DNA from 3 places in the Rhodopirellula sp. MGV genome. Region 2 is predicted to be linked to each of the others. Evidence: riboswitches for the same ligand, from Rfam matches in the RefSeq annotation. Region 2 holds a riboswitch; each other region holds the start of a gene.
What was found. A riboswitch is a leader RNA that binds a small molecule or an ion and turns the genes downstream of it on or off. The one in region 2 is predicted to bind cyclic di-GMP.

Region 1 (9,836 bases), on a different contig from region 2:
CCAAAGCGGACGGTGCTTGCGAGTTGCTGACCGGTTTCCGCGAACAGGTGCTGTCGGCGGACAAGTTTGATCCAGAAAGCTGCGAATCGCTGCTGAAGGGCTATTGTGAGCAGCAGGGGATCAAGATCGGCCAAATTATCCACGCCGTGCGTGTTGCCGCGACAGGAACGGCTGTCGGATTTGGCATGTTCGATACGCTTTCAATTCTGGGGCCACAATGCGTGGCGGATCGCATCGAAAAGGCGGTTAAAAATGCCGCAGATTCTTGATTCTGTGGTCAAAATCGTGCAGCCTTAAGGTAGACCCCACCTTGAAATACCAGTGATTCTGTATGAATTCACTCGGTAGCGAACTTTTGGTGCGGCCGGGGGCCAAAATGATCCCAGCCGCACACCCCTCGCGTTCATCATTCCCGCCGAAAGGACCCATGCGAAAAACCTTTTCCGTCCTGACAATCGCCGCCCTGCCCCTGGTCGCATTGGTCGCCGGGTGCAACCGTGGTCGTGAAGAGTACAAGGCCGAGTTCGAGCCCAACTTGGTTCACGCCATGAAGTATCAGATCAAGAACGAGGTCTCGATGGACCAAGCGCTTGCCGATACGACATGGATCATCAACGGCATGTTCGGAACCCCGGACGAGCCCAAGATGCCTGAGGTGCTGCAAGGCGAAGATTACGAAGGTTTGGTTGACATGGACCGCCTGGCAAAGGCCGCCGGTCCGGTGGCTGAAGGCAGCGGTTTGTATCGCCAACACTGTGTCAGCTGTCACGGGATCACCGGAAACGGCCGCGGCGAAAACAGCGCGATCTTGGATCCCTATCCGCGTGACTATCGCATGGGATTGTTCAAGTGGAAATCGACCGCTCGCGGCGAGAAGCCCACGCGTGACGATTTGATCCATGTGATCGGTGACGGCATCGATGGGACCGCGATGAAAAAGATCCCCGAGCTGTCCGCCGACGATGTCGAAGCCTTGGTCGACTACGTCATTTACTTGTCACTGCGTGGTGAACTCGAGCGAACGATCATCGACGAATCCGTGTTCGAGTTGGATTTCGAAGTCGACCGGATCGTGAATGTCGAATTCGGCGAACGGCTGAAGACCGAACGTGAAGCGATCGAACAACAGGTCGCCGCTTGGGAAGAAGACGGCGAGAAAGAAGACTCGCCAGCAGCAAAGCTGGCCGAGCAGCTTGAGCTTTACGACGATTCGATGGGATTGGCAGAGGAGCTGGCCGAGGACATCGCCGGTTCGTGGTTAGATGCCGAAGACGAAGTCGTCGAAGTTCCGGATCCGCCAGAAGACATTCCGGTTCCAGATTCACACGAAGAATTTGTCCAGATGCAACAAGGTGACGATGCCGATGCGTTGGCAGCCTCGGTTGCTCGCGGCAAAGCGGTTTTCACCGGAAAGGTCGCGGGCTGCAACAAGTGCCACGGCAACACCGGCAAAGGCGACGGCCAAAACAAGGACTACGACGACTGGACAAAGGACTGGACATCGCGAGTCGGTTTGAAACCGGAAGACTTTGACGCGTTGATTCCATTGATGGCTCGCGGTGCGATGCCACCGAAGAATGCCCGTCCGCGTAACTTTACCGAAGGCGTTTTCCGAGGCGGCAGCTCGCGCGAGGACCTGTATCGCCGGATCTCGCAAGGCATCGAAGGCACCCCAATGCCAGCAGCCAGCACGTTTGTGCCGGGCGAATACGAAGAAGACGATATCTGGAATCTGATCAACTTCATCCGATCGCTCCAAGAGACGTCGGATCAAGAAACGCCGGCGGCGGAAGGCGACCAGCCGGCCCCGGAAATGCAGGCGGCGCGCTAAGCGTTTGCCTGGCATCGGCGATTTCGTGTTCGGTCGCTAAACTTCTGTCGCGATCTGCATCATTCCCCTTGCCTGCGATCTTTGGTCGGATCGCAGGCCCGTCGCTAGGCTGACGTTGCTTTTGCAGGGGAATTTTTGTTTGATCCGCCATCGACCCCACACACGGATTCCGCCACGCCATGAATGACACGACACGCGAGAGCGATTCGGCCTCCAGCCGCCCCAATAAACACTTTATCGAGCAAGCGATTGACGCCGATTTGGCGGCCAACAAGGCGGCTGGTGTTTTCACGCGTTTCCCGCCGGAACCGAACGGTTACTTGCACATCGGTCACGCCAAAAGTATCTGCTTGAACTTTGGCTGGCGAAAAACTATTCCGGCACCTGCAACCTGCGATTTGACGACACCAACCCGTCAAAAGAGGAAACGGAATACGTCGAGTCAATCATGGAAGACGTCCGCTGGTTGGGGTTCCAGTGGGATTCGCTGCATTACGCCAGTGATTACTTTGGCCAACTGTACGAGTGGGCCGAAAAGCTGATCAACGATGGCAAAGCGTATGTCTGTGATTTGAATGCCGAGGAGACTCGTCAATACCGTGGTTCGTTGACCGAACCTGGCAAGAACAGCCCTTTTCGCGATCGCACGCCCGAAGAAAACTTGGATCTGTTCCGCCGTATGAAAGCGGGCGAGTTCCCAGACGGCAGCCGTACGTTGCGAGCCAAGATCGACATGGCGTCGCCCAACCTGAATCTGCGTGATCCGGTCATGTATCGCATCATGCACGCCCACCACCATCGTACCGGCGACGAGTGGTGTATCTATCCGATGTATGACTGGGCGCACGGGCAAAGTGACTCGATCGAAGGCATCACGTTTTCGATCTGCACACTGGAATTCGAAAACCATCGCCCGCTTTACGATTGGTACTGCGGTGCGTTGGAGATTCATCACCCACGCCAGATCGAATTCGCGCGTTTGAACATGACCTACACCGTCATGAGCAAACGCAAACTGTTGCAACTGGTCAAAGAAAACCACGTCAACGGTTGGGACGATCCGCGAATGCCGACGATCAGTGGTCTGCGTCGCCGCGGATACACGCCCGAGTCGATTCGCAACTTTGCGATCGATGTGGGTGTTGCCAAATTCAACAGCACCATCGACGTGATTCGATTGGAAAACGCCGTCCGTGAGCACCTCAATCGTGTCGCGTCACGGCGAATGGTTGTGTTTGATCCGATCAAGCTGACGATCACCAATTGGCCTGAAGGAAAGGTCGAAATGATGGAGGTCGGCAACAACCCAGAAGATGAATCGGCCGGTAAACGCAAGGTCCCGTTCAGTGGCAGTTTGCTGATCGGTTCCGATGACTTCCAAGAAGAAGCTCCGCGCAAGTTCTTCCGTCTAAAGAAAGGCGGTTCGGTCCGGCTTCGTGGTGGCTACATCGTCGATTGTCATGACGTGGTCAAAGACGCTGACGGAAACATCACCGAAGTACTTTGCACTTACGATCCCGAAACCAAATCGGGTGAAGACAACTCGGGACGCAAAGTCAAAGGCACGATCCACTGGGTCAGTGCCGGCGAAGCGGTCGAAATCGAAGTGCGAAACTATGATCGCTTGTTCTCCGTCGAGAACCCCGATCAAACCGAAGAGGGCAAGACGTTCCTCGACAACATGAACCCCAACTCGCTTGACGTGACGACGGGCTATGCCGAACCCGAGCTCAGTGCGGCGGGCGAAGACGAACGCGTGCAGTTCGAGCGATTGGGGTACTATGTCGTCGACCCAGACTCCACCGCCGAAAAACAGGTCTTCAATCGCATCGTCCCATTGCGTGATAGCTGGGGCAAAATGGTAGCGACTGGAAAAGCTGGCTAGACCCGGTACAACTCAGGTGACGACGTTCTTGTAACAAGGCAATTTTGCTATGGCAGCCATACGGACCAACGAGACGTATCGTCATCGTAAAGCCACCTTGCGACCTGCGATTGAACGCCTGGAGTGTCGTTTCCTGATGGTGGCGTCGCCAATGGAGTTCTACGCACTCGACGTCATCAACCAGATGCGTGCCGACCCGCCAGCATTTGCAGACGTCCTGGATGACATGCGGCGCAATCGGACTGCCACGGGGCACGGCTTTTCCAACACCGATCCCGTCTGGCAGGATCTGCGGACGGCGATTGCTTCCAGTTTGACGCCGTCGAATGTGAGTGCCGCAATCGACTTGCTACGAGCGACGGAGCCGTTGCCGCCTTTGGCGTGGGAGGATTCGCTCTATCTCGAATCAGACCACCACAATACCTGGATGCAGACAACTTGCTTTGCCCATAGCACTGCCGAAAACGGCAGCGCGTCTTCTTGTTTGGGGCAAATGCCAGGCCTGACGTATAACCCGTCACGTGCGGCAAGTACTCCAGATTACATCGGTAAAAGCACACTGGGTGAGTGGAGCAGCGGCGCTTTCAATGAGAATATTGGATACCAGTCTGGACCGACCATGCCGCAAACGCGAGCAGAGTATGCGGTCGGTTCCGATGCTCACCGCCAGCGTCAGGCTTACTATGATGTTGTGAACTTCGTATTGGAGTTTAATTCCAGTTCGCTCGGACACCTTGAAGCGTTGTTGCATACCAAGCGTGACGCGATTGGCGTTGCCTACGAGTTGCTCGATGGATTCAGTCCATCGTCATCCGATACAAATTTTTTGGCGACCCATACCCTTTCTCGCAACAGCAACATCGGTGGCTATTTGGTTGGCATCGCGTATGACGACGCGAACGAGAACTCGGGCTATGACATTGGCGAAGAAACCAGCGGTTGTGTGTCGGTCGAATCCGTCGATGGTCAATTCGCAGACGAGTTTTGTTCGGGCACCGGTGGATTGTTGTCATCGTTTTTATCGGTCGGTGATTATTGGATCGATGGCGGTGTGAGCCGACAGTTGATGCAACTGGAATATCAAACGGAAAATCAAAACATCGATGTGAGTGGACTGCTGGCCCAGCAATCTGTTTTCGAAACCGGATATGTGCCGATCAAATCTTCAACGGTTGATGGCACGTTCGATCTCGAAGCCGGGGCCGGGTATCAAACGCTGATGATCCAAGCGGATACGAATGCGAGCTTAATGATTGAAGCCGGTGATTCATTGGGCCAGAGCATTTGGGTAACGCAGCCCGACCGCACCGACGTCGGACAACGAAACGGGAATACATTGACGGCTTCGTTGGTTGCTGGAGAACACTACATTATCGTTGCCTCGTCTGGACCGACTCTACGCCAATTCGAGATCGCCGTGAATGGTGGTGTCAGCGTCGTGCAGACGAACTTGTATGACCGCTTGGATGTCGACGGATCGGGTGAGGCGACTCCTTTGGATGCACTCGCCATTATTAATCAGCTCGCGCGTCAGTCAGGTTTTGTTCCACCAACGTCCGGGCGATATTTCTACGATGCCAATGCAGACGGATTGCTGTCACCACGTGACGCGTTGTCGGTGATCAACGCAATCGCACTGCGTCAGGCTTCGGCAAGTCAGTCAGCCGAAGGCGAATTTGCATACCGTCGCGTCTCCGAACAAGCTGCCTCAAAATCATTGTCGTTCGCTGCGACAACGAACTCAGCTGCGATGACGAATGAAGACGTTGATCAGTGGATGACGTCGCTGGGGCAGTTGTTCTGATGTCGGGGAAGGATTGGCAAGATTTCGAGCAAGCTCTCGGTCAGTTGCACGCGCAGTCACGTTTTCGAGAGCTGATCCCAAGGCGATGGAACGGCATCGAGATTAGTGATCAGCAAGGGCAGACGTTGGTTAACTTTGGCTCCAACGACTATCTTGGTTTGGCGATCGAGGCGGCGGCGACATCTGATGTGCTGATGGGCGCGGGGGCAAGTGCATTGGTTTGTGGCTGGACCGAGCAACACGAACTGTTGGCAAATCAACTCGCGCGGTTTGAACAAACCGAACGGGCCGTGTTGTTCCCGAGCGGATTTGCCGCGTGCAGCGGAACCATTGCTACACTTTGCCAGGAAGGCGATTTAATCGTTAGTGATCAATTGAATCATGCTTCATTGATCGATGGCTGCCGATTGAGTCGCGCTGAACGTGTCGTTTATCCGCACCGAGACGTTCAGTTCGTTTCGGAATTGTTACAGCGTGATCGTCAGCGTTACCGCCGCGTGTGGATCGTAACCGAGACGGTCTTTAGCATGGATGGGCATGTCGCACCGTTGGCCGAGTTGGTCGACATCTCCGAGCGGCACAATGCTGAACTGATCGTCGACGAAGCTCACGGAACGGGGATCCTTGGCGAGCACATGTCGGGGGCGTGCGAAGCCTTCGGACTCAAAGATCGAATCGCGATTCGCTTGGGAACACTAAGCAAAGCGATCGGTAGCCAAGGCGGCTTTGTCGTTTGCCCGAATGTGATCGCAGATTATTTGATCAACCGTTGCCGTTCATTGATCTTTAGTACCGCCTTGTCACCTCTGGCTGTCGAATCGGCACTGCGTTTCTTTGCTACCGGCGCAGGTTTATTGAACCGTCGAGATCGCGTGACCCGGTTGGCATCAAGCCTGCGAAGTCAACTTGGATTGTCCTGCAGCGAGTTGGAGATGCAGGTCCCGATCGTTCCCATCGTGATCGGTAGCGACGAGGACGCGATGGAGATGTCACGTCGTCTGGTCGAGCATCGTTTATTTGTACCGGCGATTCGACCGCCTACCGTCCCGGAAGGCACTGCTCGGTTGCGTGTTTCTTTATCGGCGGCACATACCGACGAGATGCTGTCGCGATTGGTTGACGCTGTTCGGTAAACGTGTAGAGGCGAAAGTCGATTGTCCCCAAGGGTTTAGGTGCGAATTCTGTCGCGGGGGGCGAGTAGAGTGCGACATTTGTTTGTCAGAATTATTTGTTTCACTTGACTCTGCGTATCGGTGACCAACCCTTCACCAGAGTGCCCTACCCTGCACGCATTGCGAAAGGAGGGGGGCACCAGTGAGTAATCCGGTGGTGACCGGGGCTCGCGATAAAGGCAAGCCGGCCGCGAGGCCGTGCACGCAAAGTGACGGATCTCTCCGACTCGGGGAGATGGCCGCGCCACCGAACGAACACCCCACGCACAGTATCGGCGCTACGACTTTTTTGCGCCGGTACCGGAGTCTTATCCATGACCGCTACGCAACCGTCAGCCCATGCGCTCGATCGGTCACGCAAATCGTCATCACAGGAGCGAACAGTTCTTGTGGCTGATGACAGTCTTACCGTCCTTCGATTGATCGATCGCACGTTACGTGAGGCCGGCTATCGAGTGCTACTCGCCGAGGACGGACGTCGTGCCGTTACTTGTGCATTGTCCGAGAACCCAGATCTCGTTGTATTGGACATCAACATGCCCGAATTGGACGGGTATGGCGTCTGTCACGAACTGCTAGCCAATCCCGATTGGGATAGCCGCACACCCGTGATCTTTTTGACGAGCGCTTCAGAGCCCCACCTTTCTGTGTTGGGCGAAGAACTTGGCGCGTTTTTGTCCAAACCAACCGAACCAGATTTGCTGCTCGAGACCGTCGCAAAACTGATCCATCGCAAGGCAAACGCGCGCTAAGGCCGCGTTTCCTGCTTTCGATCACTGCGACACGCATGCCCTCACTTGGCAACGGTGACTGATATGAATAACCCCACAAGCGCAGGCGTCCCTGAAGACTTCGAATTGACCATCGAAACGCTTGATGATTGGGAAACTGAGCTCGATCAATTTGCCTCGCAGATGTTGCGACGACTGAGCGAATTCACGGGCGACGCGTCAGATCCAAGCGGCACTGAATCATCACGAGTGATCGACAATCTTCGCGATGGCAACTTGTAACGACTCGGCAGCGACAACGACATCATAAGCGTTTTAAAACACAGACCGGCATATGGACAGCGCAATCAAATCTCGATCTCGAATCGAAAACCTGAGCGACAAGCACTGCGTGTTTCGCTGTGGTGATGCGATCTTTGCATTGCCCGCGACGACGGTACGCGAAGTCACAATCAAACCGACCATCGTGCCGGTTCCGCTCAGCCATCCGTTGCTTTCGGGAATTGGCAATTTGCGTAGTGAGTTTTTGCCAGTGATCGACCTTGAGCCAATCGTTGGTGACCAAGCACGGCGCTGTGCCAAAGTCGGGCAGATGATCGTCGTCGAAAGTCAATTGGGCGATTGGGCCATCGCGATCGACAAGGTGATCGCGATTGACGCCATCGAGACTCACATCGACGCTGCACAGCGTGGTGAAAACTCGGCAAGTTTTATGCTCGGAACGGCAAGTTACGACGGCAATGTGATCAGCGTACTGGACGTTCATGGTTTGCAGCGGATCGCCCAACAAACACTCGAATCACAGTGGTCTGCCAGCGTTTCGCCTTGGTCGGTTGCGGAAACCGTCGCTGTTTAAATCCGTCTAGCTCTCAATCAACTTAATTAAGCGTCAACACAGTAGCACGGTATGAAAACGAACTTCGCATTTCTGGCAAGCCATTGCTTCGTGGCTGTGGTTGCATCCGCCGTCGCAGTGGCCGGATCGACCATGTGGGACGAGATGCATTGGTCGGTTGTGTTGGCCACTTCGGTCGTTGCCGCCGCAATCGCATCACTAGCACTCGGCTACAAAGTTTCGAAAGGGCTCGGTCAACTTCAGTTAATGCTGACCGAACGTCGTCAGACTTTGGTCGCAACCGGCATTCGTGAAATTGATGCCTTGGGTGAGACGATCATGCACACCGCCCAGCACTATGACGAAATCGAAGTTGTCAGTCGCCAGAATCAACGCGAACTTCAGTCGATGCTCGGACGACTTTCAAATGTCGAAGGTATCGAATCGGTCGACATGTCTCAATTCAAAAACGTGCTCAACGGAATGGGGCGATCGCTTAATGAGTTGATGGGACAAATCGAAAAAGACCTGATCGAAATCGGGCGTTGTAACTCGGAAATCCACAGCACAAAACAGTCCGAAGCGACCTATCGAACGACGGCACTTCTGCAAAATCTGACGAGTGAAATTGGCAAGGTGACGGATCGTTGTAAGCAACTGCAGCAGCAAATCGGTGCTGCGGAAAAAGCGGTTCGTGTGGCGACAGAAAAGACTGGTCAACTCGCCGAGGGAATCGGGCGAATCCGTAGTTGCAGTGAAATGAGCAAGAAAAAGCTACGTTCGCTCGGCGATCCCACACGTCAGATTGGCAATATCGTTGGAACAATCACGGACATTGCTGCCCGAACCGAAATGTTGGCGCTCAATGCCTCGATCGAATCGATTCGCGCTGGCGAACACGGTCGTGGCTTCGCAGTGGTCGCTGACGAAGTGAGAAAGCTTGCCGAACAAACATCTCAATCGGCGAAAGAGATCGGCGTGTTGGCAGAATCTCTTGAACTGCAAACGAACGATTCCCTTTCGGTACTGGGGCGTGAACAGAGCGAGGTTGAAGCCGACATGATGGTTCTCGACTCGATTCGCTCGACGCTGCTGGAATTGTCTGAAGTCACAATGGCTGGATTACACGTCGCCACAGATTTGTCGTCGCAAGGCGACCAACAGCATCAACTCGTACAAGGCCTCGCTGGCGGCATCGATTCGATCGCAAGTGCTCACGCGGCGGATCGCAAACGTGCCGACCATGCGTCTTGGGCGATCAAGTCACTTGCAAAAACGGCGATCGACCTAGACGGCAACATCCATCGCCTCCGTGGATGCACAAACCCGAATCTTGACTTGACGCCTTCTCAACGCCGCCAATTGGTCGACCTTGCAATCCAAACACCCGCTGATGTTTCGTCAGAAGGAATGGTTGTCGACACACGGGAGGATGTCTGATGAGCACTCACGACGCAGACACTACTCCGATGGCATCCCAACCTACTGCAGTGCCACATGATGATCGGCTTGCCGATTTTACCGCCGCCGTCGAATTGCTTGCGGAACTCGGTCAAGCCGGGCTCGACGATGTCGATG
Region 2 (9,836 bases):
TGGTGGGCCAGCAGGACCAATGGCAGCGGACCAGTACTCGTCTGTTTGATGGGCCACTCAACCGCACCTGTCGGCCTTGGGAGGCAAGGCTGCCGGACGTCGCCGGTGAAGGACATTGCAGCGACGAGATTGATCGAATTCGAAACCGGCACCCGTTTTGCAAGGGATGTGCCCCAATTGGATCCGAGATAATCCTCGACTAATTGCCCGGTTTGTCGTACCGCGTTAAACTCGCATGCGACAGGGATCCGAGTACTTTAGGGCGGCCGGATCGGCTTGGCAGACTCCTTCGAGATCCCCGATTTCGAGGTGTCGATGCCCAGCCAAGTGGACTTTGGATCGATTTGCCCAGCAGCTGCGATTGTTGGGGCTTTTCGATCGAGGACACTTCCTTCACGCTGGTGCAGTCAAAGTCTCAGCCATTTTCCGCGATGGCAGCGAGGCTTGCCGGAGTGCACCGGGCCGATGACTTCTACCCACCATTGCCAGTTCAATCCATTTCGGACGACCTCATGACCTCCAGCGATAAATTGCAAACCCAAGACGTCGGAACCGCTCGATTGACCTTCGGGGACCAGGAGATCGAGATGCCGATGCTGGAGGGGAGCGAAGGCGAGCGAGCGATCGATATTTCGGAACTTCGAAAATTGACCGGGATGGTCACCCTCGATGAAGGTTTCGTGAACACGGGAAGCACCCGCAGTGCGATCACGTTCTTGGATGGCGAAAAAGGCATCCTGCGTTACCGCGGCTACCCAATCGAAGAACTCGCACAGCATTGCGACTTTATCGAAGTGGCGTACCTGTTGATTCACGGAGAACTTCCCGATGCGGAGCAAGCCGCGACATTTCGTAGCGGGATCCGGCATCACACGATGATCCACGAGGACATGCGGTCGTTCTACAACGGGTTTCCGCGAGACGCACACCCGATGGCGATTCTGTCGAGTGTCGTCGGCGCCCTATCGACGTTCTATCAAGATTCGATGCAAGTGGATGATCCCGAGCAGGTCGAAATTTCGATCTATCGGTTGATCGCCAAGCTGCCCACGATCGCGGCGTATAGCTACAAAAAGTCGATCGGTCAGCCGTTCATGTATCCGAACAACGATTTGGATTACTGCGAAAACTTTTTGCACATGATGTTCGCCACACCGGCACACGAACACATGGTTGACCCAGACTTCGCCGAAGCATTGAACCTGTTGTTGATCGTTCACGCCGACCACGAGCAGAACTGCAGCACGTCGACCGTACGGATGGTCGGCAGCAGCAACGCCAACCTGTTCGCCTCCATTTCCGCTGGCATCGGAGCCCTCTGGGGGCCGCTTCACGGTGGTGCGAACGAAGCCTGTGTCGCGATGTTGGAAACGATCGCGAAAGACGGCGGCAACGTCAAAAAATATGTCGACATGGCGAAGGACAAAAACAATAGCTTCCGCCTGATGGGATTCGGTCACCGCGTCTACAAGAACTTTGACCCACGTGCCAAAATCATTCGTGCCTGCTGTGACAAACTCCTGGCCAAGCTAAATATCGACGACCCGTTGTTCGAAGTTGCACAAGAGCTGCAAGACGTTGCACTCAAAGACGAGTACTTCGTTGAACGAAAACTGTATCCGAACGTCGATTTCTATTCCGGTGTGATCTATCGTGCGATGGGCATTCCCGTGCAGATGTTCACAGTGCTGTTCGCGATCGGGCGTTTGCCTGGTTGGATCGCTCACTGGCGTGAAATGCATGCCAATCCCGGTAAGCGAATCTATCGTCCTCGCCAAATCTACACCGGCGATACCGAACGCAAGGTTGTTCCAATCGAGCAACGCTAGGTAAGAAGGATTGGCAAAGGAGAGATAGACGATCGAAGCGATGACGGATCAAAATCTTGCAACTCTGTTCGATCAGGGACTTGGGTACACCGAGTTCCTCGATCGATATGCGAACGAATCCCAGCGTTCACGTTGGGACAAAGTCCATGCGGCTGTGAATCTGACGGATTCGCAACGCGAATTGTTGGGCAGCTTTGTCCGCACGATGAAGGTGTTTGTGTCGACGGGGGCCTGGTGTGGTGACTGTATCAACCAATGCCCGATCTTCGACCATTTCACTCGTGTTAATGATCGCATCGAAGTGCGATTTTTCGATCGCGATGATCACCCGGATTTCGCGGATACGATTCGGACCTGCGGCGGCCGAAGGGTTCCTTCGTTGCTCTTCGTCAGCGAAGACAACGTTGTTTGCGGCCGATACGGTGACCGCACGATCGCGACGTACCGGCACCTGATCGCGACCCAGTTGGGACCGAGTTGTCCCACGGGGTTCGGTGATGTCAACCAAACGCTCTTGCAAGAAGTCACCGAAGACTGGCTCCGCGAGTTCGAACGGATCCAATGGATGTTGCGACTATCGCCGCGTCTGCGTGAACAGTACGGCGATTAGTCAGCAACCCACGTTTGTTGGCACAGGCGTTAGGTGCCTGTGCTTTCACGACGCATGACCGTTTCGGCCACAATGTCGACTCCGTCGAAGTTAAAGAAGCCTGGTACCAAGCTGACTTCGGAAATCGGAATTTCGATCTTTACCGAGACCTCGTCACCGGGTTCTGCGGTGTGGAGCGAAGTCGGCGTGACGGTGATGTTGGCACCGCTGATGTTCATGATCTGAAGTTCCTCGTTGATACGAGTTTGAACATCGTAGCTGGATGCCGTCGGCCGAATTCCGACGCGAGCACCTTCGCGGGAAGCTTGGATGATGGTTTCTTTGATGATGCTGATGCGACTCATTTCGATCAGCCCGAACGTGAAGATCAGCATCAAGGGAACGATCAGAGCGAACTCGACCGCCGCAGTCCCACGGCGGTCATTCTTTTTGCGACGAATATTCATGATGACGATTGATTTCGAACAGGATTCAATAGTGATGGAAGGAGATCATCAGCTCGTCGCTATTCGACCAACATGACAGGAGTGAATAGGAACTCGCTTTCTGTGATCTCTTCCTCCACAATCGAGTAATGGGCGACCGTCGGTGCGGGCTGGATCGTGACATGCTTCTTGTTCATCGGGCCGGTCAGCTTGACGTCCAAAATGCGGATGCCTTCGAAACGAACGATCGTGTACATCGCGTTGTTCCCGTTGCCTTGCACGGTGGTGAAGATCGGGATGATGCGCGGTTGGCCGATGATTTGAGCCAGTTCGGCTTTGATGCCCGCACTGATGCCCGTGTCGCCGTTCAATTCCAATTCGTGATTACTGTCAAACGCCAACGGCTTTCCCAGGTCAATCATGTCTTGCTGCGAAATGCCGTGTAGGATCTGGCGTCGCAAGTCACTGGTGCTGTTGTTGGCACTGCCGATGTCGACCGTGCCACGGTTACCTGGCGATCCGGTACCGGTTGGGTACAGCGAGCATTCGTAGTAGCCGTCGCCGCTGTTGGTGACCTGACCATTGACAAAGCCCATGTCGTCATCAGTTTGTTTGGCGACGACTTTTTCCCAAGTCTCCAGGTCAAGTGCGATCGGCAGGATGTTTAGCGTTTCACCGGATTTGCGCGGGCGGTGGAATCCGCCAATCTTCTTGAAGAGCGCTGCCGTTGATCGCGCTTGCAATGATTGCTCGTGGCGACCGGTTACGGCACCGAAGAACAGCGAAATTGCTGACCCGGCATCTTCAGTCTGGCGAACATGAACGCGGACCGCGTTGTAATCGGAGTTAGCTACGTCCAGCACGCCGCTTCCCAAATCGTAGTAGCCGATTTCGACGTCGGATTGTTCATCCAAAGTCGGCGTGTTGGAAGCGACTCTGTTCTTTGAGGCGAAATTGGATGCAGAGTGCGTGACGTTGGACTGGGCCAACGTTGGGGACTGGCCGGCGACGGCCGAATCAAAGAGTTCCCATGCGCCGGACATGGCGGCGGCATCGGCGGTGCGTTTGATTTCAGATCGCGAGACGTTGATGCGTCCGAAGTCGACCGCAACGGCACTCATGATCAGCAACCCGGCGATCAAGAAGACGCCAAAGACGACCGCGGCACCGCGTCGTTGTTTGCGAGGGCGGCGCGCACGCGAATGGGGGACAAGGAGCGTTCTAAAAACGGTTCTGGCAATGGGTGATGTCGTACTCACTGGATGATCTCGAATAACTTGGTGAAAGGTGGCATGCGCAGTCGCAGAAGGACGGCTGCTTGAATGCGGATAAGACGCGGTTACTGTGCGAACTGATTGAGAACGATGGTCTGTTGCGAGCCATCTGTTTTGATCAGTCGGACGGTCTTCAGGCGAATCGACGCGACTCGGTTTGCACCGAAGCCGATATCGACCGCCGCCACACTTTGTGAAGGCGTGTAGTTCTCCAGGCTCGTCAGCCCCTCGTCATCCATTTCCACCAAGTATTCAGGACCACCAAACGTACCCCACTGATATCCGTATCCGTTTTTCACCGCGAACATCAGTTTGCCATTGAAGACTGCCATCGCACTGGTCCAACGCAGGCGGTCGTTATCCCAAGTCAGCATCTGCTTCACTTGGCTGCGCTCTTCGTCTTGAGGCTCGTCACCTGTGAACGCACCCACGCGGAATCCGCCACTTGAGTAACCCTCTTCAGCCGCGTAATTCATCTGCAATTGAAAATACAGATCATCTCGACTCGTGTCCGGATACATGAAGAACGCGATTTGTGGCGAGTTGATTGCGGCCTCTGGTTCATTGATGACCAGCTCCCAATCCTCTTCAACCAAATAGACTTTAGGCTCAGCCGCTTGTGCGACGGACAAAAGCATAAAGGCGAAGCACAAGCCCCCGTAGCAAAGCATTCGCGTAGCGCGGATTAATGTCGCAGCCTGTGACATGGTGATTCCCCAATCAGATGAGATTTTGAAAGTTAGACCAAGCCGCGTGTGTTCCCTTTCGGTGGTCTGGCGATCCAATTGCTTCGAGAAATGAAGCAAATGGACCCATGACTTTGCGTCCCACGCTTGCACGTGGTTTGCCGTTTCGAGGGTCGAACGGGGGAACCAGCTGGATGGCTTGGTGTACGCAACCCTATGTCAAATCCGCTCATTCAAGAGCTGTGGAAGCATTAGTTCGTACCACTTTGGGGAAACGTTGTAACGGTTACAACGATTGGCGTAGGGACGCCTGAAAGGTTGAGGAAAACTCCCCCCCTGAGAGTTGGACAAACCCTAAGAAGGCATCGCGACATCGGCGCAGTTGCGCCAATCTTCGCGAGTTTGTGCCATTACTGAATTTCGCGTGTCCGGCTGCTCGCGATTGAGCTGGGGGAGGTCGTCGTCGCTGAGGGAGCTTCGAACCGCGAAAACTCCGCCCACAGAGGGAGATGGTCGCTGATTGAGTCCGCTTGCTCGGGAGTGAGTGCGAGGTCATCGGTGAAACTGACCACGCCTTTACGGCCAGCGTATTCGGCCGTGACGTTTCGATCGATCAAGATGTGATCGTTGGTTTTACTGCGACTGATGTTCGTTTTGATGTCGCCGGCGAGGGAGATCATCCCGTTGATCTTGGAAAGCTGCCCCAGGTGATCCGGGCCGGCGTTGAGATCACCGAGCAAGATAAAGTCGTCTTCGAGCCGTTCATTGAATTCAAATTTTCGAACGCGATGAAAGACGCTGGCGAGGATATTGATTTCGCTTTCTTGATCGTTGGGATCGACTTTATCGGGATCTGTATGGACGTTGATTGCGGTGAATTGGAATGGAGCTTGATTGATTCCGGGGGGGACAATCGTTTGGAAGGTCGCCACCATCGGTTCGCGATACATCCGCTCGCCACTATCGAGGACGACGTAGGCGCTGCCCGGGACAAGCCGAATCCGAGTCCGGTTATAGACAAACGCGTAGCTTTCACGTCGATCATCATTGCCAATCGGGTCACTGATGGTGGCGGCAAACGTGCCTCCGGATTCATTCAGAAGCCGAATCAGCTTTTCCAACGCGGCGCCGTCTTTGCCCCGGATTTCTTGGATCGCAACCAAGTCAAACCGGCTAATGATTTGTGCCAGCGTGCCCATCACATCGACACCGTGTTCGTTAACGCGGGTGTCAGATTTTTTGTCGCCGAAGTTTTCGATATTGAAAGTCGCTACCAAGATTTTGTCTTCGGGCAGCGGCTGCATCTGGTCCAGCGTGACCGTCTCGCCGCGGAAAGTCGCTTCGCTCTGTTCTGGCAGGATGTCGTCGAGTGCCGAGAAGCTCCATCCGCCGGTCAGCAAAGCGTAAATCGCATAGAGAGCACCAACCGAAGTTACACCGGGGCCAAACCAGCGCAACACGGGTAAACTGCTTTTGAATGAGCTCTTCTTACGACGCTTCGAAAAAAGTCCCACTCCGGCCTCCTTGCCGAATCCGTCGGAGAACACAGATTTCCTGGTGCTCGTCGTCCGATCGAAAAAATGATGAGTTAAATGATGGTCAGGCGAAGTGTGAATCGGTTGATGGGAAGCCACGTGGGCGCCCTCTTAACGCACTTACCATGCCGCTATAGAAAATCCGTGTCGATGGGGACAAGATCAATCGCATGACCGAGTACGAACAGATTCAGCGGCGTGTCGCGCGCGTTCGACGCCTTTCGACCTGGCTGGATAGTCGATTTCGCATTCCCGGCACGAAAATTAGGCTCGGGCTGGACAGCCTAGTGGGGGTGTTGCCTGGTGCAGGCGACGCGGCATCGGCGGTGGTTAGTCTTTGGTTGATCAGCGAGGCCGCCCGTTTGGGAGTGCCAGTCAAAACGCTCACTCGAATGCTTTTGAACGTCCTGGCCGATTCAACCTTGGGGGCCATTCCGATTGTCGGCGACCTGTTCGACATTTTTTGGAAATCGAACTTGCGCAATGCGGAGCTTTTAGAGGCAGAGGTGAAGCGGATTCATGGGATCGGTGTCGCGAACCAAGGAGGCGGAGATGACAAGTAGCCGCAGTGATGAGTTGTCGCGTGAACCGCCGACGCCGACGCCGCGATTTGCGATTTTACGACATCATGTGGGACGCGCGTTTCGCCGAGAACCTCGGTGTGAGGATGCCACAGCAGTTCAGCCGGTCCATTGGGATTGGTTGTTTCAAACGCCAATGGGAGAACGGCTTTCGACCTGGTCGACCGAAGAACTTGGCAGCCCGTTTCCTTGGGACGAAACACAGCGCTATGAAGCAATTCGGATTGCTGATCACCGGTTGAAGTACTTGGATTACGAAGGTGACATTGGTGGCGACCGTGGTACGGTGCGCCGCATTGCCGAGGGAGCGATCGTTCGATTTGACCTAGGGAGCGATCTCGTTCACTTTCGCGTCAAAATGCACAGCGATGCATTTGACTTGTACGGCGGCTTGTTGGACCTGCGATTCGAGCGATCGAGATTGGAAACGGGCGCCGATCAATCCAGTGACACGCTATCGCGATGGACATTGGGAATCGAAAAGTCGATCGAGTTTTCGGAATGATCTTTGACAGATGCGATTTTATAGATGGATCCACGCGGTTCGAATTCTGCCAAGGTGCCTTCGCCCGAGCGACCGGCAAAGCTGATTCGGCCGTCGGTCAATTCTAAGAATTCGACGATGACCGGCGACGCATCCATCCCGGAATACTTTTGCGGGATGTCGATCAGCGCGACCGTTTCACCTTCATGGTTATCCCAGCGAAGATTCAGACTGGACTTTGCAAAGATTTTCGTGATGCCGTCTTGGACACTGACCAGGGGGATCGGCAGTGCACCGGCATAAATCGAATTGATTTTGATTGCCAAGCAGTTTGGTTGGTCTGTCATTTGGATGCCGATATCACAACTGACCACGCCTTCGAATCGTCTGCTTTTGACGAGTGCGGCCGCAATCAAATTGCCTTCTTCAATTTTGATCTGAGGGTCTTGGACACCCTTGGATTGAAGCATTTTGAGGTAGCGTGGCATTTGATCGATCAACCATGCGTTGATCTGGTCTTCGGCAAAAGCGGCTTCCCAGATTCCGGCCTGTTCAACATCTGCTTGCAGTTGTTCCACACGAGCTTGCATCTTTTCGCTCGACTGGACGACCTCAGCGGTGGAGGTTCTCGAGGTTGAGATAGCCCGTTGGTAAAACTCGGGCACCTTGCGACTTTGACGGTATCCCCACCACAAGCTGATTGAGGCGGCTGCGACCAATCCGACTCCGACCAGCAAGATTCGCTTGATCAGACGTTTCATCGTGGTGCCTCAAAAGAAATTTAGAATCGAATCGGTCGTGGTAGCCATCCGCGGATTCGCTCCGCAACACTATCACGATTTTCTTTGGTTGATTGATCACCTGTCGAATTTAATTCGGCAGTCGACTGGGGGGCTTTTCCGGAATCGCTGCTGCCTTCGCCGGACGATGGCGCTCGGACATCAGAGACAGGAAGTGTAAGCAAATGTCGCGCCCATCGATTGCGAAGCAATTCGGCGGCAGGGTTGTAGTTTCCGCGTTGTAGGCCTTGGATTGCCAAGAATACTTTACCTTGTAAATGCGATCGTTCGGCACGCGTGACAAATTCATTGTGCAGACGAACGTCATCGATCCACAGTTTACCAGTCGAGAGGCTGTCGACGGTCAATCGTATGTTTTCTAGCGTGGTAGGGTCGAGGTTATCGATTTCTAGGATGTTCCGTTTTACCTGCCATTGCCCGCTGCAAGGGATTTCGAATTGGGAGATAAACCGAACCGGTTCGCCCCCCCGGATGCCCTCGAGTGAGACTCGAATCTCATGGGTTGGCAGTTTCGGGGTGGCATCTGATTTTGCGATTTCGACTGGGGTTTCGCCACCGCCAGCGTTGGTGACTTTGCCCGTGTGGATTTCTTGCAAGAATTCTGCACCGGTTTGCCGAATTGCTGGCGGAATCGGTTTGGCTTCGGCACGTATGGCCAACGAGACGGCAAGTCGCCCCGTCGTCGGGACTGGGATTGGTTCGCTAACAATCCACACACCTCCGTTGTTCTTCTCGTTCGCCAACAGACGGATCGAATGACTGCCTTCAAATGATTCGTGTTCGTCAAGCGTTACCGCATCGGCAGGAAACTGTGTGTGCATCCATCCGACGATTCCTACCTTGCCAGGCGATTCGAAATCGCCATTGTTGAGTGCATCGTAGATCGCCGGCGACCCGAGTGCGCCAATTTGATTGACGACCTTTGAAACCATCGTTTTGACGTGCTCGCGTGCGTTCTGAGCGTTTTTAAATTCAACTTTCCAATCCGCCACGTTCAATCGATTTGTCGCAGCTTGCAAGTTGAGAATCGTCGATGGTTCGACTTCGATCATGTCACCAGTTGCCACGGCAACGTGATCGACCGCTCGACGCAGGTTGGCCGCCGGCAGATTTAATCGCACCTCGTTCGACCAAGGTGCCTCGTTGAGCAGTGTCACAGTCGTTGTGGCTTGGTCGCTGTCAGATACAAAGACGTGCATGCCAAGATGCGATGCCGACCCATTGATATTCGCAATGCCTCGAAGCGATGTCGGGATTTGCCGAATTTGTTGAATCGAATTTCTCAGTGAATCATCGACAACGATCGGAAGCTTGTCGCTCTTGATCAAGATCCGCTGTGGGCTGTCTTGTACCATTCGATGGATCAAGCCGCTGTTGACTAACGGTTCGATGACATGTTGATCATTCTGACGAGTAACCAAACCGTATTCGATGACTGCCGCGTCAAGCGGATCGACGGAAAGGTCGTGGATGACATCGATTGGCGTTTGAACTGTTTCACACCAACTCTCCATCGTTTCGACAAAGATTTGGCCACACCACTGCTGTTCGGCAGCGTTCTCAAACCGCACGATGTCTCCGAGAGATTTCTCGCGGCCGTGTTGGCGGTCCA
Region 3 (9,836 bases), on a different contig from region 2:
TTTCGTGCGAATCGGTGAAGGTCTTCACATGGAAAAACGGCATCGACTTATCCGGCCGGTTTCGCCAGTGGGCTTTCTTGCTCGACTCGCTCCAAACGCCGTCCCCTTTGATCGCGTTGTAGTCCTCTTTATTGCAGTTGGTCGTGTAGTACCCTGCGGCTGTCAGATACGCGGGAAACATCTCCACACCCGGCGGCATCTTTGCCGCGGTGTTCTTGCGATGGAACTGCGTCGCGATTCTCGGGGCATAACATGACGTAATCAACGTCGTTCGCGCCACCGAACAAACGGGTGCGTTGGAAAATGCCCGATCGAAGGTAACGCCATGCGCCGCCATCGCTTCAATCGCCGGAGCGGGAGCCCCCGCTGGGTCAAAGTGCCGGAGGTAGTGAATCGAATTGTCTTCCGACATGATCCACACGACATTGGGACGTCTCGGTGCGTTTTCGGAGGTCGAGTCCTGGGCGGCTACCGGCGCGTGAAACTGAAAAACCAACCCCGTGACCGTCATCAGCAGGGCTATCAGCGTCTTGAAGTCTCGCGAGAGGGGTGATCGATTCATCAAGTTGGCGTTGGTCGGAAGGCAATAAAAGAATACTGGTTACGGCGATTGTGACGCTCTTAGCCAGTTGCGACAGCAGGTCGATGGACCAATTTTACCTAAATTACGTTGCTCTGACCGGGAAGTTCAAAAACACGCCTTGTCGTATCCGGGTGCCAATGGGCATAATTCGCGGCTCGATAGAAATCCCCTAAACGCTGACGACGACCAAATCTGGTTCACCCGCGATGGCAAAGAGCAAGAAGAAAGCCGAAACCGTCTTCCTGGTTTGCGAAGAAACTGGCGATTACAACTACACCCTCAAGCGTAAGCCTGGTGGCGAGAAACTTCGTTTGAAGAAGTACTGCCCACGCGTGCGGAAGCACACCTGGCACAACGAAAAGAAAAAATAAGCTGTCTGCTGCTGGCGTCCGCCGTTTCAACACAACGCGGAGGCTGCAACACAGCTACTTTTCGAGCGCGACGGATTCCGTCGCGTTTTCGCTTGTAAGTTCAACTCCTTTTCGAAAACGGGTCAAGGATGAAACGAAAGTGGCGGATCGTCCCTCATGATTCCGCCCGCGTTGAGCAACTGATTCGCGGCTCCAAGCTGCCTCCTGTTGTTGCTCAACTCTTGGTTAGCCGTGGCGTCTACGATGCCGCTGCCGCCGATTCGTTTCTTTCCACCAAGCTGACCGGTTTGCGTGACCCTGCGCTGCTGCCTGGGGTCCCCGAAGCGACTGAAATCGTCGCCCAAGCGATCGCCGACAAAACGTCGATCGTGATCTATGGCGATTACGACTGTGACGGCATGACCGGCACGGCGATTCTGTACAACGGGTTGAAATTGCTCGGTGCGGACGTGTCTTACCACATCCCCAATCGACTCGAAGACGGTTACGGCCTGAACCCCGAAGCGATCACCAACTTGCCAATCGTGGCAAGCAGATGATCATCTCCGTCGACTGTGGGATCACCAGTATCGCGTGCGCAGAACTCTGCCGCGAACTGGGCGTGAGCTTGGTCATCACCGACCACCATACGATTGACGAGTCCCTCCCGGACGCGGACGCGATCGTTCACCCACGCCTGCCAGGGACCACGTATCCTTTTGGCGAACTTTGCGGTGCGGGTGTCGCGTTCAAACTCGCCTGGGCGCTCTGCCAAAAAATCTGCGGCGCCAAGAAAGTCACCGAGCCGATGCGTCGATTCCTGATGCAGTCACTTTCACTGGCCGCGATCGGAACCGTTGCTGACGTCGTGCCGCTCGTCGATGAAAACCGCATCCTGGTCTCGCACGGCCTACGAATGCTGGCCGCCGAGCCTTCGCCGGGCCTGGCAGAGCTGATGAAGGTCGCGAAGCTGACCGAGAACATGACGCTGAACACCGAAAGCATCGCGTTCTCACTCGCACCTCGATTGAACGCCGCTGGACGACTCGGACAAGCACAACTTGGTGTTGAACTGCTGACCGCCCCCGCAGGCGAACGGGCCCAATCACTCGCCGAATACATTGACGAACTGAACAAGAACCGCGACAGCTTGCAGCGCAGTGTCATGCTGGCCGCACAAAAGCAAGCCAAGGAACAGTTCGATACCGAAAACGATCCCGCATTGGTCCTCGCCGGTGTCGGTTGGCACCAAGGTGTGATCGGCGTCGTGGCGGGACGATTGAGCGACAAATACGGCAAGCCAGTCATCATCCTGTCGATGGACGCCTCCGGAAAAGGCGACGCGGTCGGATCCGGGCGCGCGGGTCCCACGACGATCAACCTCTATGACGCAATGTCCGAATGCAGTGATCGTCTATCACGCTTCGGCGGTCACCGCGCGGCAGCCGGCCTGAGCATTGATGAACGTCAAATCGATGCCTTTCGCGAAGAGTTTTGCGAAGCGGTCTCACAGCAGATCGCCGATTCAGATGCCGAACCGGAAATCATCATCGACGCTGAAGCATCGTTCGGTCAGCTCAGCCTGAACACCGTCAAGCAAATCGAAACGATGGAGCCCTTCGGCGAAGGCAACCCACGACCAGTGCTGCTCTGCCAAGACGTGATGCTTGCCGAGCCAGCGCGACGGATGGGTTCCGGTGATCGACACCTGACCGTCCGCTTGGACCAAGGCGGCAAAGTCGTCCGCGGCGTCGCATTCGGCGAAGGCGATTGGTGTGAAGAACTGAACGATCACAGCGGTCCGATCCAAGTCGCGTATCGCCCCGTGATCAACGAGTTCGGTGGCTATCGACGTGTCGAAGTCCACATCGTCGACTGGCGTCCCTCGCTCGCCCGCCAAACGGTCGGTTAGCACGCCAGCCTGGTTAGCACCTACCGTTGCCGCCCCATCAGCAGCAGTGCGATAAAACGCGGTTAAGTCCCCAGGCACCGTGCGCACACCGTTGCACGCTACTTCGTTCCGGATGATTGCCTGGAACGCAGTTCGGTCAACTGCTGCTTCAACTCTCTCGCTGCGGCAAATGGGTCCGCGGCTTGATGTATGGCTGCCGTGACGGCTATGCGATGAAAACCGGCTTGTGCGACCTGCTGCAAATTGCTTGCGTCGATTCCGCCGATCGCAAAAGCGGGCCGTGGCGTCGACTTGGTTTCGCGGTGCACCGCTTCTAAAAATGCGATTCCGGCATGACTGTCAAAGGACTTGGTTTTGCTTGGGAACGTCGGGCCGCAGCCGATGTAGTCCGCGCCGCTGGCGATCGCTTGATGAACTTGCTCGACATCATGAGTAGACACACCGACGAGTAATTCATCACCGACGATTCGACGCGTCTGCTCGACTGTCAATTCGTCTTGCCCGACATGCACGCCATCGGAACGTGTTAACACCGCCAAATCGGCTCGGTCGTTCATGATGAACAACGCGTTGGTATCACGCAGCGATTCTGCGATGACGAGACCACGCTGAACAAGCAAGCGATCCGGCGCGTTCTTATCACGAAGCTGGATGATATCGACGCCGGCTTCACAAAGCGAAGCCACATACATCCGCAACGACACGTCGCTGTCCATACAATCGACTAATGCATACAAGGTCGCAACGGCAAGTCTTGTGACTCGATCGTTCCTGATCGCTTTCAATTCGCAATCTTTCAGCACCGTGTACGACCGATAGCGGATTGCCTCAACTTGCTTCGCGAACCTGCCGTCGATTGTTTTGCCATACTCTTCGATCGTCCTCAACGATTGTTGAACCCGCTGCGATGCGGCCGCTAATACATCGACCAACTTTGACCGCTTGTATTCCTGCGTGGTTTCAATCGTTGTACCGACATCCGCGTCGGTATCGCGACTATGAAGAAGATCGCGTCGATCGATTTGCTTCATGGCATCGGCAAGCTGGTGCCGCATCGTCTTGATTTGTTCGGTGCCTTCAGCGTCATCGAGCCCAAAGCGATAAAACTCTTCAATCGTACGCAGGCCCTCGAAAACTCGATTCGCCGAAGCGTCCAGGATACGATAGGCGGTTTCGCGAGAATGACTGTCCACGTGAATTCCAGGCAAATCCGATGAAGATGAAAATGAAACGACGTACGGCGATTTTGTTATCCGCTGCGATGTTGTCGATCACGATGGTGAACGATGCGTCGGCCCAGCGAAAAAAGAATCCTGCTTTCGCCGAACCTGAAATCGACAAAGGCCTACCCAACGTCTTGCTGATCGGCGATTCGATTTCGATCGGTACATGCTCGATGCGAGAAAAGCTTTGGCGGGCAAAGCCAATGTCTTTCGGCCAGCCACCAACTGCGGCCCGACAACCAATGGCATTAAGAACCTGGACGCTTGGCTCGGCGACCGTCACTGGGATGTGATCCATTTCAACTTCGGCCTCCACGATCTGAAATATATGGGGCCGAACAATGAAAACCTAGCCGCCCCCGATTCACCGGGTGCACACCAGCAGGTCTCGATTGACGACTACACCGAGAACATCCGCAAGATTGCCGAACGACTAAAAAAGACTGGTGCGACGGTTATCTGGCGCGAGACCACCCCAGTTCCAGAGGGAGCCGCCGGCCGTGTGCCTGGCGACTCGGTCAAATACAACGAAGCGGCAGCAAGTGCGATTGCGAAGGTCGGCGACATTCAGACTGACCCGTTCTTTGCGTTTGCCGAATCGATCAGCGAGCTGCAGCGTCCGGCGAACGTGCACTACACGCCAGAAGGCTCCAAGAAGCTGGGCGAACATGTCGCGGCACAAATCGCCAAAGCACTTTACTAACGGGGCAACCGAACCGCTCGAAAGCGGTATTCGATTCGATCGGCAAGCAGTTTAGTGCAAGACTAGCTCAGCGAGGGTTTCCCCTCTCAAGAGAGGCTACTAAGAGCATTGTAAGCACTTGCCGCATCTCTTAATCGCGACAGTCCCTACGATCGCACTGCTTTCGATGTTCATGAGTTTGCATCCGTGCACTTTTCCGGCAAACCGAAGGAATCTGACATAGTTTCGTTGTGAGGGAGCTACTGAATGGCTCGCAGCCATCGGGTGTGACCTCAACTACTTAACTTGATTAAATGATTTTGGAGTTTGAGATGAAAAAGTTCGCTAATAGCATCGTTGATTTTCTGAAGGAAGAAGACGGACCAACCGCAGTTGAATACGCGGTCATGTTGGCTCTGATCGTCGTCGTCTGCTTGGCAGCCGTCGGAACGATCGGTACCGAATCGAACAAGAAGTTCCAAGAAGTTGGTGCGGCTATCTCGGCTAACTAGTCGAACGGCGCAGCCCTTCAAAGGAATCCTGTATTCCGGATGACCCCGACGTCAGCAATGACGCCGGGGTTTTTCTTTTGCGCTTCAGGCATGAAACCGTTCACGACACGCCCGACCGTCACGCACGACGCAATCGCTACAGCTGGTTTAACGCTATCGCCAGCACGACCAATGAACTTTGTTCTGTCCGAGTTTTTTGACAAGGACCTTTCGTGACATAGGTTTCATTCGAGAGCGGGTTACGAAACCCGCTTCCGAGGACCAGACCAATGAGGGTCAGCACGGTTGTCGGACAGCCTACATCCCAGATAAAGGCAAACCGTCCGCAAGGTCGGGGCGCAAAGCTACGGGCCCTTTCGCGAGGGCAGCCGGGCTGCCGAGGGAACGATCGAAAGATCACCGAGGCTTGAAGGAGACGTGGCTGCTTCTTTCTAGGGACCTTAATTCGCGTTGAATTGGCCCATTAAGACAAACGTCGAAAGTCGAACCTGAGAAGCATTCGGCTTTCAACTGAGGAGTTTGAAATATGAAAAAGTTTGCAAATAGCGTCGTTGAATTCCTGAAAGAAGAAGATGGCCCAACCGCAGTTGAATACGCGGTCATGCTGGCTCTGATCGTCGTCGTCTGCTTGGCAGCCGTTGGAACGATCGGTACCGAGTCGAACAAGAAGTTCCAAGAAGTTGGAACGGCTATCGCCGCTAACTGATCGAGTGATTGGCGGCCTGACGGCTTGCTAATGACTGTTTGAGAGACTCTCGACGTTTGATCGGTGAAACGCGCAATCTTTTCACCGGTCACGTCGAGTTCTTTTTGCGCAAACGAAAAATCATGAACTATCCACTGCTTCCCGCTGATGCGACTGAACATGTGTGGCAGCTCTCTTGCTGCTTGATCACGTTGCTGTTCGCGATGTTCAGCTGGGTCTTGGGTCCGCGTTGACGCGCCAGCAGATTCTACCCCACGTCCGATCGAAGCAACCCAACCACCAACTACCAAACATCTTGTTCGCTACGGGGAGTCCCTTCATGGAAACGCTAGTCCAAGGAATCACAGAAAACTGGACCGTCTGGTTTGTCACCGTCGTTTTGATCGTCGCCGCGGTCATCGACGGCAAGATTTTGAAAGTGCCGAACTGGCTTACCTTTCCGTTCATCATCTGCGGATGGATCAACTGCACAATCGAAGGCGGCATGCCTGGCCTCGGCTACAGCCTTCTTGGAACCTTTGTCGGCATGATGTTGCTGCTGGTTCTGCGTAACGTCGGTGGCATGGGTGGCGGCGACGTCAAACTGTTGATGGGCGTCGGTGCTTGGCTCGGAACGGTCGTTACCCTGTATGCGTTCGCCGCGACCGCCATCGTTGGTGGGATTATGGCGGTCATCATGGTTTGGCGAAGTGGCGAGTGGACGAAGCACTACGCTCAGGGGATGCAAATTTTGGAAGAATGGAAAACCATCCGTAAACCTTCGGAGCTTTCCAAGATTGCACGTGAACGCAAGCCGACCATGTATCTCCTCCCATACGGCATTCCCATGGCAATCGGCTCAATTCTCTATTTTGCCTACGCCGGAATGTTGGTCTGAACGTAAGCTCAGCCATCCGCACTCGGACACTGCAAAACCCGCTAATTTCGGGGGCAACCGCTCTGCCCCCCGGTGCCAAAAATGGCAAGGCTTGCCGATTACAGCGAGCCTGCGAAACACGTCGCGATAAACCGTTGTATCGATCCTGAGCCTGCAGCCCCTGGTGTTGTAGGCAATGGCCTCCGAAGTCCGAGTGATAAGAGCGAGCCGAAAGCTTCCTCCCAGCGACGTCCTCTGCACGCAAACCGCCTTTTCCTGGTCTAGCACCAGTCTGAACTATGCGAAACAAATCACTATTCTTGTTGCTTGCCGGTATCTGCGGCACGATCGCGGCCGTCGGGGTCGGGCAATGGATGCAAGCGCAAAACGGCAATGCTCAGATCCAGATGGTGGAAATCCTGGTGACGACCCAGGCCGTGAACGCGGAAGAGCAGATCACGCCGGACAAGCTGCGTCTTGAACAGTGGCCCGTCGACCGTGTTCCGACGGGTGCGTCGTCTGATTTGACCCAGTTCGAAGGGCGATTTGCGAAGGTTCCCTTGTACGAAGGCGAACCGATGCTCGACGTCAAATTGATGAATGAAGTTGAAGATAAGGTTGTCCCGCAAGGGTATTCCGTCGTTTCACTTGAAGCTGGTCGCGATGGAACGGTCAACTTGGTCAGCCCAGGTGACCGAGTAGATATTCGGGGCTTCTTCACCAAGGGCGAGTTCTTTCCACGGGACACCGCCCTTGACGTGTTGACCGGTGTGAAGGTTTACGGCATCGACGGGATCACGAAGTTCGATGAAGAAACCCCCCGACCACGTAACGCACGAAACATCCAACTGTTGATCCGACGCGCCGACGTCGACGCCTTTGACTTCGCCAAGAAACTCGGAGAGATTTCGCTGTCACTTGGCAGTCCCTCCGCCGACGAAGGCAAACTGGCAGAAGGCGAAATGAGCGTCTCGGCGAAAACGTTCCTCCAAGACCTGCAAGAGCGACGCGATGAGCAAGAGCGGCTTCGCAAACTGGCCGAACAGGAACAACAGAACCAAGGCACCTCCGAACCGGTGCAAACCAAGTCAAACGGCAAGAAAGTAATTCACCGAATGGTCAAATTGGAAGCCGGACGGCTCGTCGAATACGAATGGTTGGAAGGCGAAACGTTGCCGCGGATTAGCGGCGAACTGAACCCGACGAACGATTCGGCTGGCGACGCGACCCCATCGACCGACAGCCAAGACACACAGACGACAAGCGGCGGTGACGATTTTCTCCGCGGTGCGAACAGCCCATTCTTTGCCCCCCCGACGGGCGAAGGTGGCGAATAACTCGCCTTGTCACTTGACGATTGAAAACAGAATGCACGCGGTCCTCGCGCCGCGAGCTTGATCCAAACTTTTTTACTTAACGTTACTCGCAACGAACTGAAACGAAACGGATGTCTTCGTCTCTCGGGACCTTCCCGATTCAGTTCTGCAAGGATGCATCTGCGATGGAAATGTTCCGATTTGCGGTCCGCCCCGCCGCGCTGAAGTTAATCGCTCTCGTCTCGGCGGCTTATTGCGCCTCGGGTGCCGGATTCCAAAATGCCGGAGCTCAGGAGCCCGATCCCGCCACGCTGACTTCGGTGATGGCCGCAGGTGCGGAGAACCACACAATCACGCGGCAGCTCGAGCAGATGCAGATGCTGGTCAAATCCAGCTCGATCTTGACGCTCGAAGCAAAGATCCCCCGCTTCCAAGTTCACAACGAGGAAGTCCTCAGTGCCAACCCGATTTCGCAAAACCAATTGCAAGTCGTGGCCAAGACGCCGGGTACCACCGCGATCAATCTTTGGGACACCGACGACAAACAATACACCGTGAACATTACGGTCGTCGCTGATGCTCGAGAGATCGAAGGGATTCTTGCTTCGCAGTTGCCGATGGCGACGCTGAAAGTGATTCCGATCAACGCGTCGGCAGTTGTGTCCGGCTTCGTGACCAGCGTTGACGACGTTGACCGTGCGATCGCAATCGTCGAACAATACTACCCCACTGTCGTCAATAACATCCGTGTGATCGGCGTTCAGCAAGTTTTGCTGCACACCCGAATCATGGAAGTCTCACGTACCAAGCTGCGTGAACTCGGCGTCGATATCTCATGGACGGACCAAACCCGTTCGATTTCGAGCAGGCCGCTGTCGATCAGCCAGAGCGCCGCTTCGAACGTGTTTGATGGCGAAGAGTTCCTGACCTTGGTGAAAGCACTTCGTCAGCAAGACTTGATCAAATACTTGGCCGAGCCAACCGTTGTCGCGACACACGGTCGCCCCGCCCGCTTCACCGTCGGTGGTAAAGTCCCTTACACGGTTCCATCGGGTAACGGACAAGTCACCGTCGCATACGAAGAATACGGCACCTCGGTCGACTTCCTGCCTTTCGTTGTCGGCCCAGGCCGCATCCGCTTGGAAGTTCGCCCCGAGGTGAAAGAACCCGACGACACTCGTGCAATCATCGTCGGCAACACCAACGTCACCGCGTTCAGCCAACGGTATGTCGAAACCGCCGTCGAACTTCAAGCCGGTCAAACATTCGCGATCGCAGGTTTGTTGCAAAGCCGCACCGAAGCGACCACACACATGACACCTTTCCTGGGTGAGCTGCCCGCAATCGGTATGCTGTTCCGCAATGTTCGCGAACAACGCAACGACGTCGAATTGCTGATGACGGTGACGCCTGAATTGGTTGACGCGATGGATCCCCATCAAGTCCCACGTGGCGGCCCAGGCTTGAACAGTGTTTCGCCTAACGATCACGACTTGTACTACAACGGGCATATCGAAGTCCCCAACTTGCTGGGCGGTGACGGATGCTCGATGGAAACCGGCCCCGGCCGTTCGGCAAATGAAAGCCTGATCCACAGCAACGTGATGCAACACGGGGCAATGATGTCTCGCGGTAACCTGAGCTCGCCAGAACTGATGGGGATGCCAGCCGGTGCAACGATCACCGACAGCAACCT

Region 1: it holds a riboswitch for cyclic di-GMP, as region 2 does, so the genes downstream of both, CGZ80_RS26355 (response regulator) here and CGZ80_RS02330 (hypothetical protein) in region 2, are expected to answer to the same signal.
Region 3: it holds a riboswitch for cyclic di-GMP, as region 2 does, so the genes downstream of both, CGZ80_RS05160 (Flp family type IVb pilin) here and CGZ80_RS02330 (hypothetical protein) in region 2, are expected to answer to the same signal.

What each region holds. Positions count from the first base shown of each region.
Region 1 is NZ_NPDI01000075.1:111,254-121,089, reverse strand. Features, by position in the region: gene gltX (glutamate--tRNA ligase) at 1-269, shown strand, start outside; gene CGZ80_RS26375 (cytochrome c) at 428-1,831, shown strand; partial or broken gene CGZ80_RS26370 (glutamine--tRNA ligase/YqeY domain fusion protein) at 2,011-3,716, shown strand; gene CGZ80_RS26365 (dockerin type I domain-containing protein) at 3,766-5,520, shown strand; gene CGZ80_RS26360 (aminotransferase class I/II-fold pyridoxal phosphate-dependent enzyme) at 5,520-6,653, shown strand; cyclic di-GMP riboswitch class I at 6,861-6,944, shown strand; gene CGZ80_RS26355 (response regulator) at 7,007-7,444, shown strand; gene CGZ80_RS26350 (hypothetical protein) at 7,508-7,705, shown strand; gene CGZ80_RS26345 (chemotaxis protein CheW) at 7,758-8,279, shown strand; gene CGZ80_RS26340 (methyl-accepting chemotaxis protein) at 8,331-9,698, shown strand; gene CGZ80_RS26335 (response regulator) at 9,698-9,836, shown strand, end outside.
Region 2 is NZ_NPDI01000004.1:62,912-72,747, reverse strand. Features, by position in the region: gene CGZ80_RS02355 (type II secretion system protein GspD) at 1-203, shown strand, start outside; gene CGZ80_RS02350 (citrate synthase) at 513-1,829, shown strand; gene CGZ80_RS02345 (thioredoxin family protein) at 1,870-2,439, shown strand; gene CGZ80_RS02340 (TadE/TadG family type IV pilus assembly protein) at 2,469-2,885, opposite strand; gene CGZ80_RS02335 (pilus assembly protein TadG-related protein) at 2,945-4,123, opposite strand; gene CGZ80_RS02330 (hypothetical protein) at 4,204-4,845, opposite strand; cyclic di-GMP riboswitch class I at 4,903-4,997, opposite strand; gene CGZ80_RS02325 (endonuclease/exonuclease/phosphatase family protein) at 5,235-6,338, opposite strand; gene CGZ80_RS02320 (DUF4112 domain-containing protein) at 6,530-6,922, shown strand; gene CGZ80_RS02315 (hypothetical protein) at 6,912-7,445, shown strand; gene CGZ80_RS02310 (hypothetical protein) at 7,379-8,185, opposite strand; gene CGZ80_RS02305 (hypothetical protein) at 8,206-9,836, opposite strand, start outside.
Region 3 is NZ_NPDI01000012.1:75,230-85,065, forward strand. Features, by position in the region: gene CGZ80_RS05130 (sulfatase) at 1-562, opposite strand, end outside; gene rpmG (50S ribosomal protein L33) at 790-954, shown strand; partial or broken gene recJ (single-stranded-DNA-specific exonuclease RecJ) at 1,083-2,845, shown strand; gene CGZ80_RS05145 (thiamine phosphate synthase) at 2,944-4,038, opposite strand; gene CGZ80_RS28480 (hypothetical protein) at 4,071-4,361, shown strand; gene CGZ80_RS28485 (SGNH/GDSL hydrolase family protein) at 4,358-4,771, shown strand; gene CGZ80_RS05155 (Flp family type IVb pilin) at 5,083-5,262, shown strand; cyclic di-GMP riboswitch class I at 5,566-5,643, shown strand; gene CGZ80_RS05160 (Flp family type IVb pilin) at 5,789-5,968, shown strand; gene CGZ80_RS05165 (prepilin peptidase) at 6,288-6,845, shown strand; gene cpaB (Flp pilus assembly protein CpaB) at 7,124-8,161, shown strand; gene CGZ80_RS05175 (type II and III secretion system protein family protein) at 8,272-9,836, shown strand, end outside.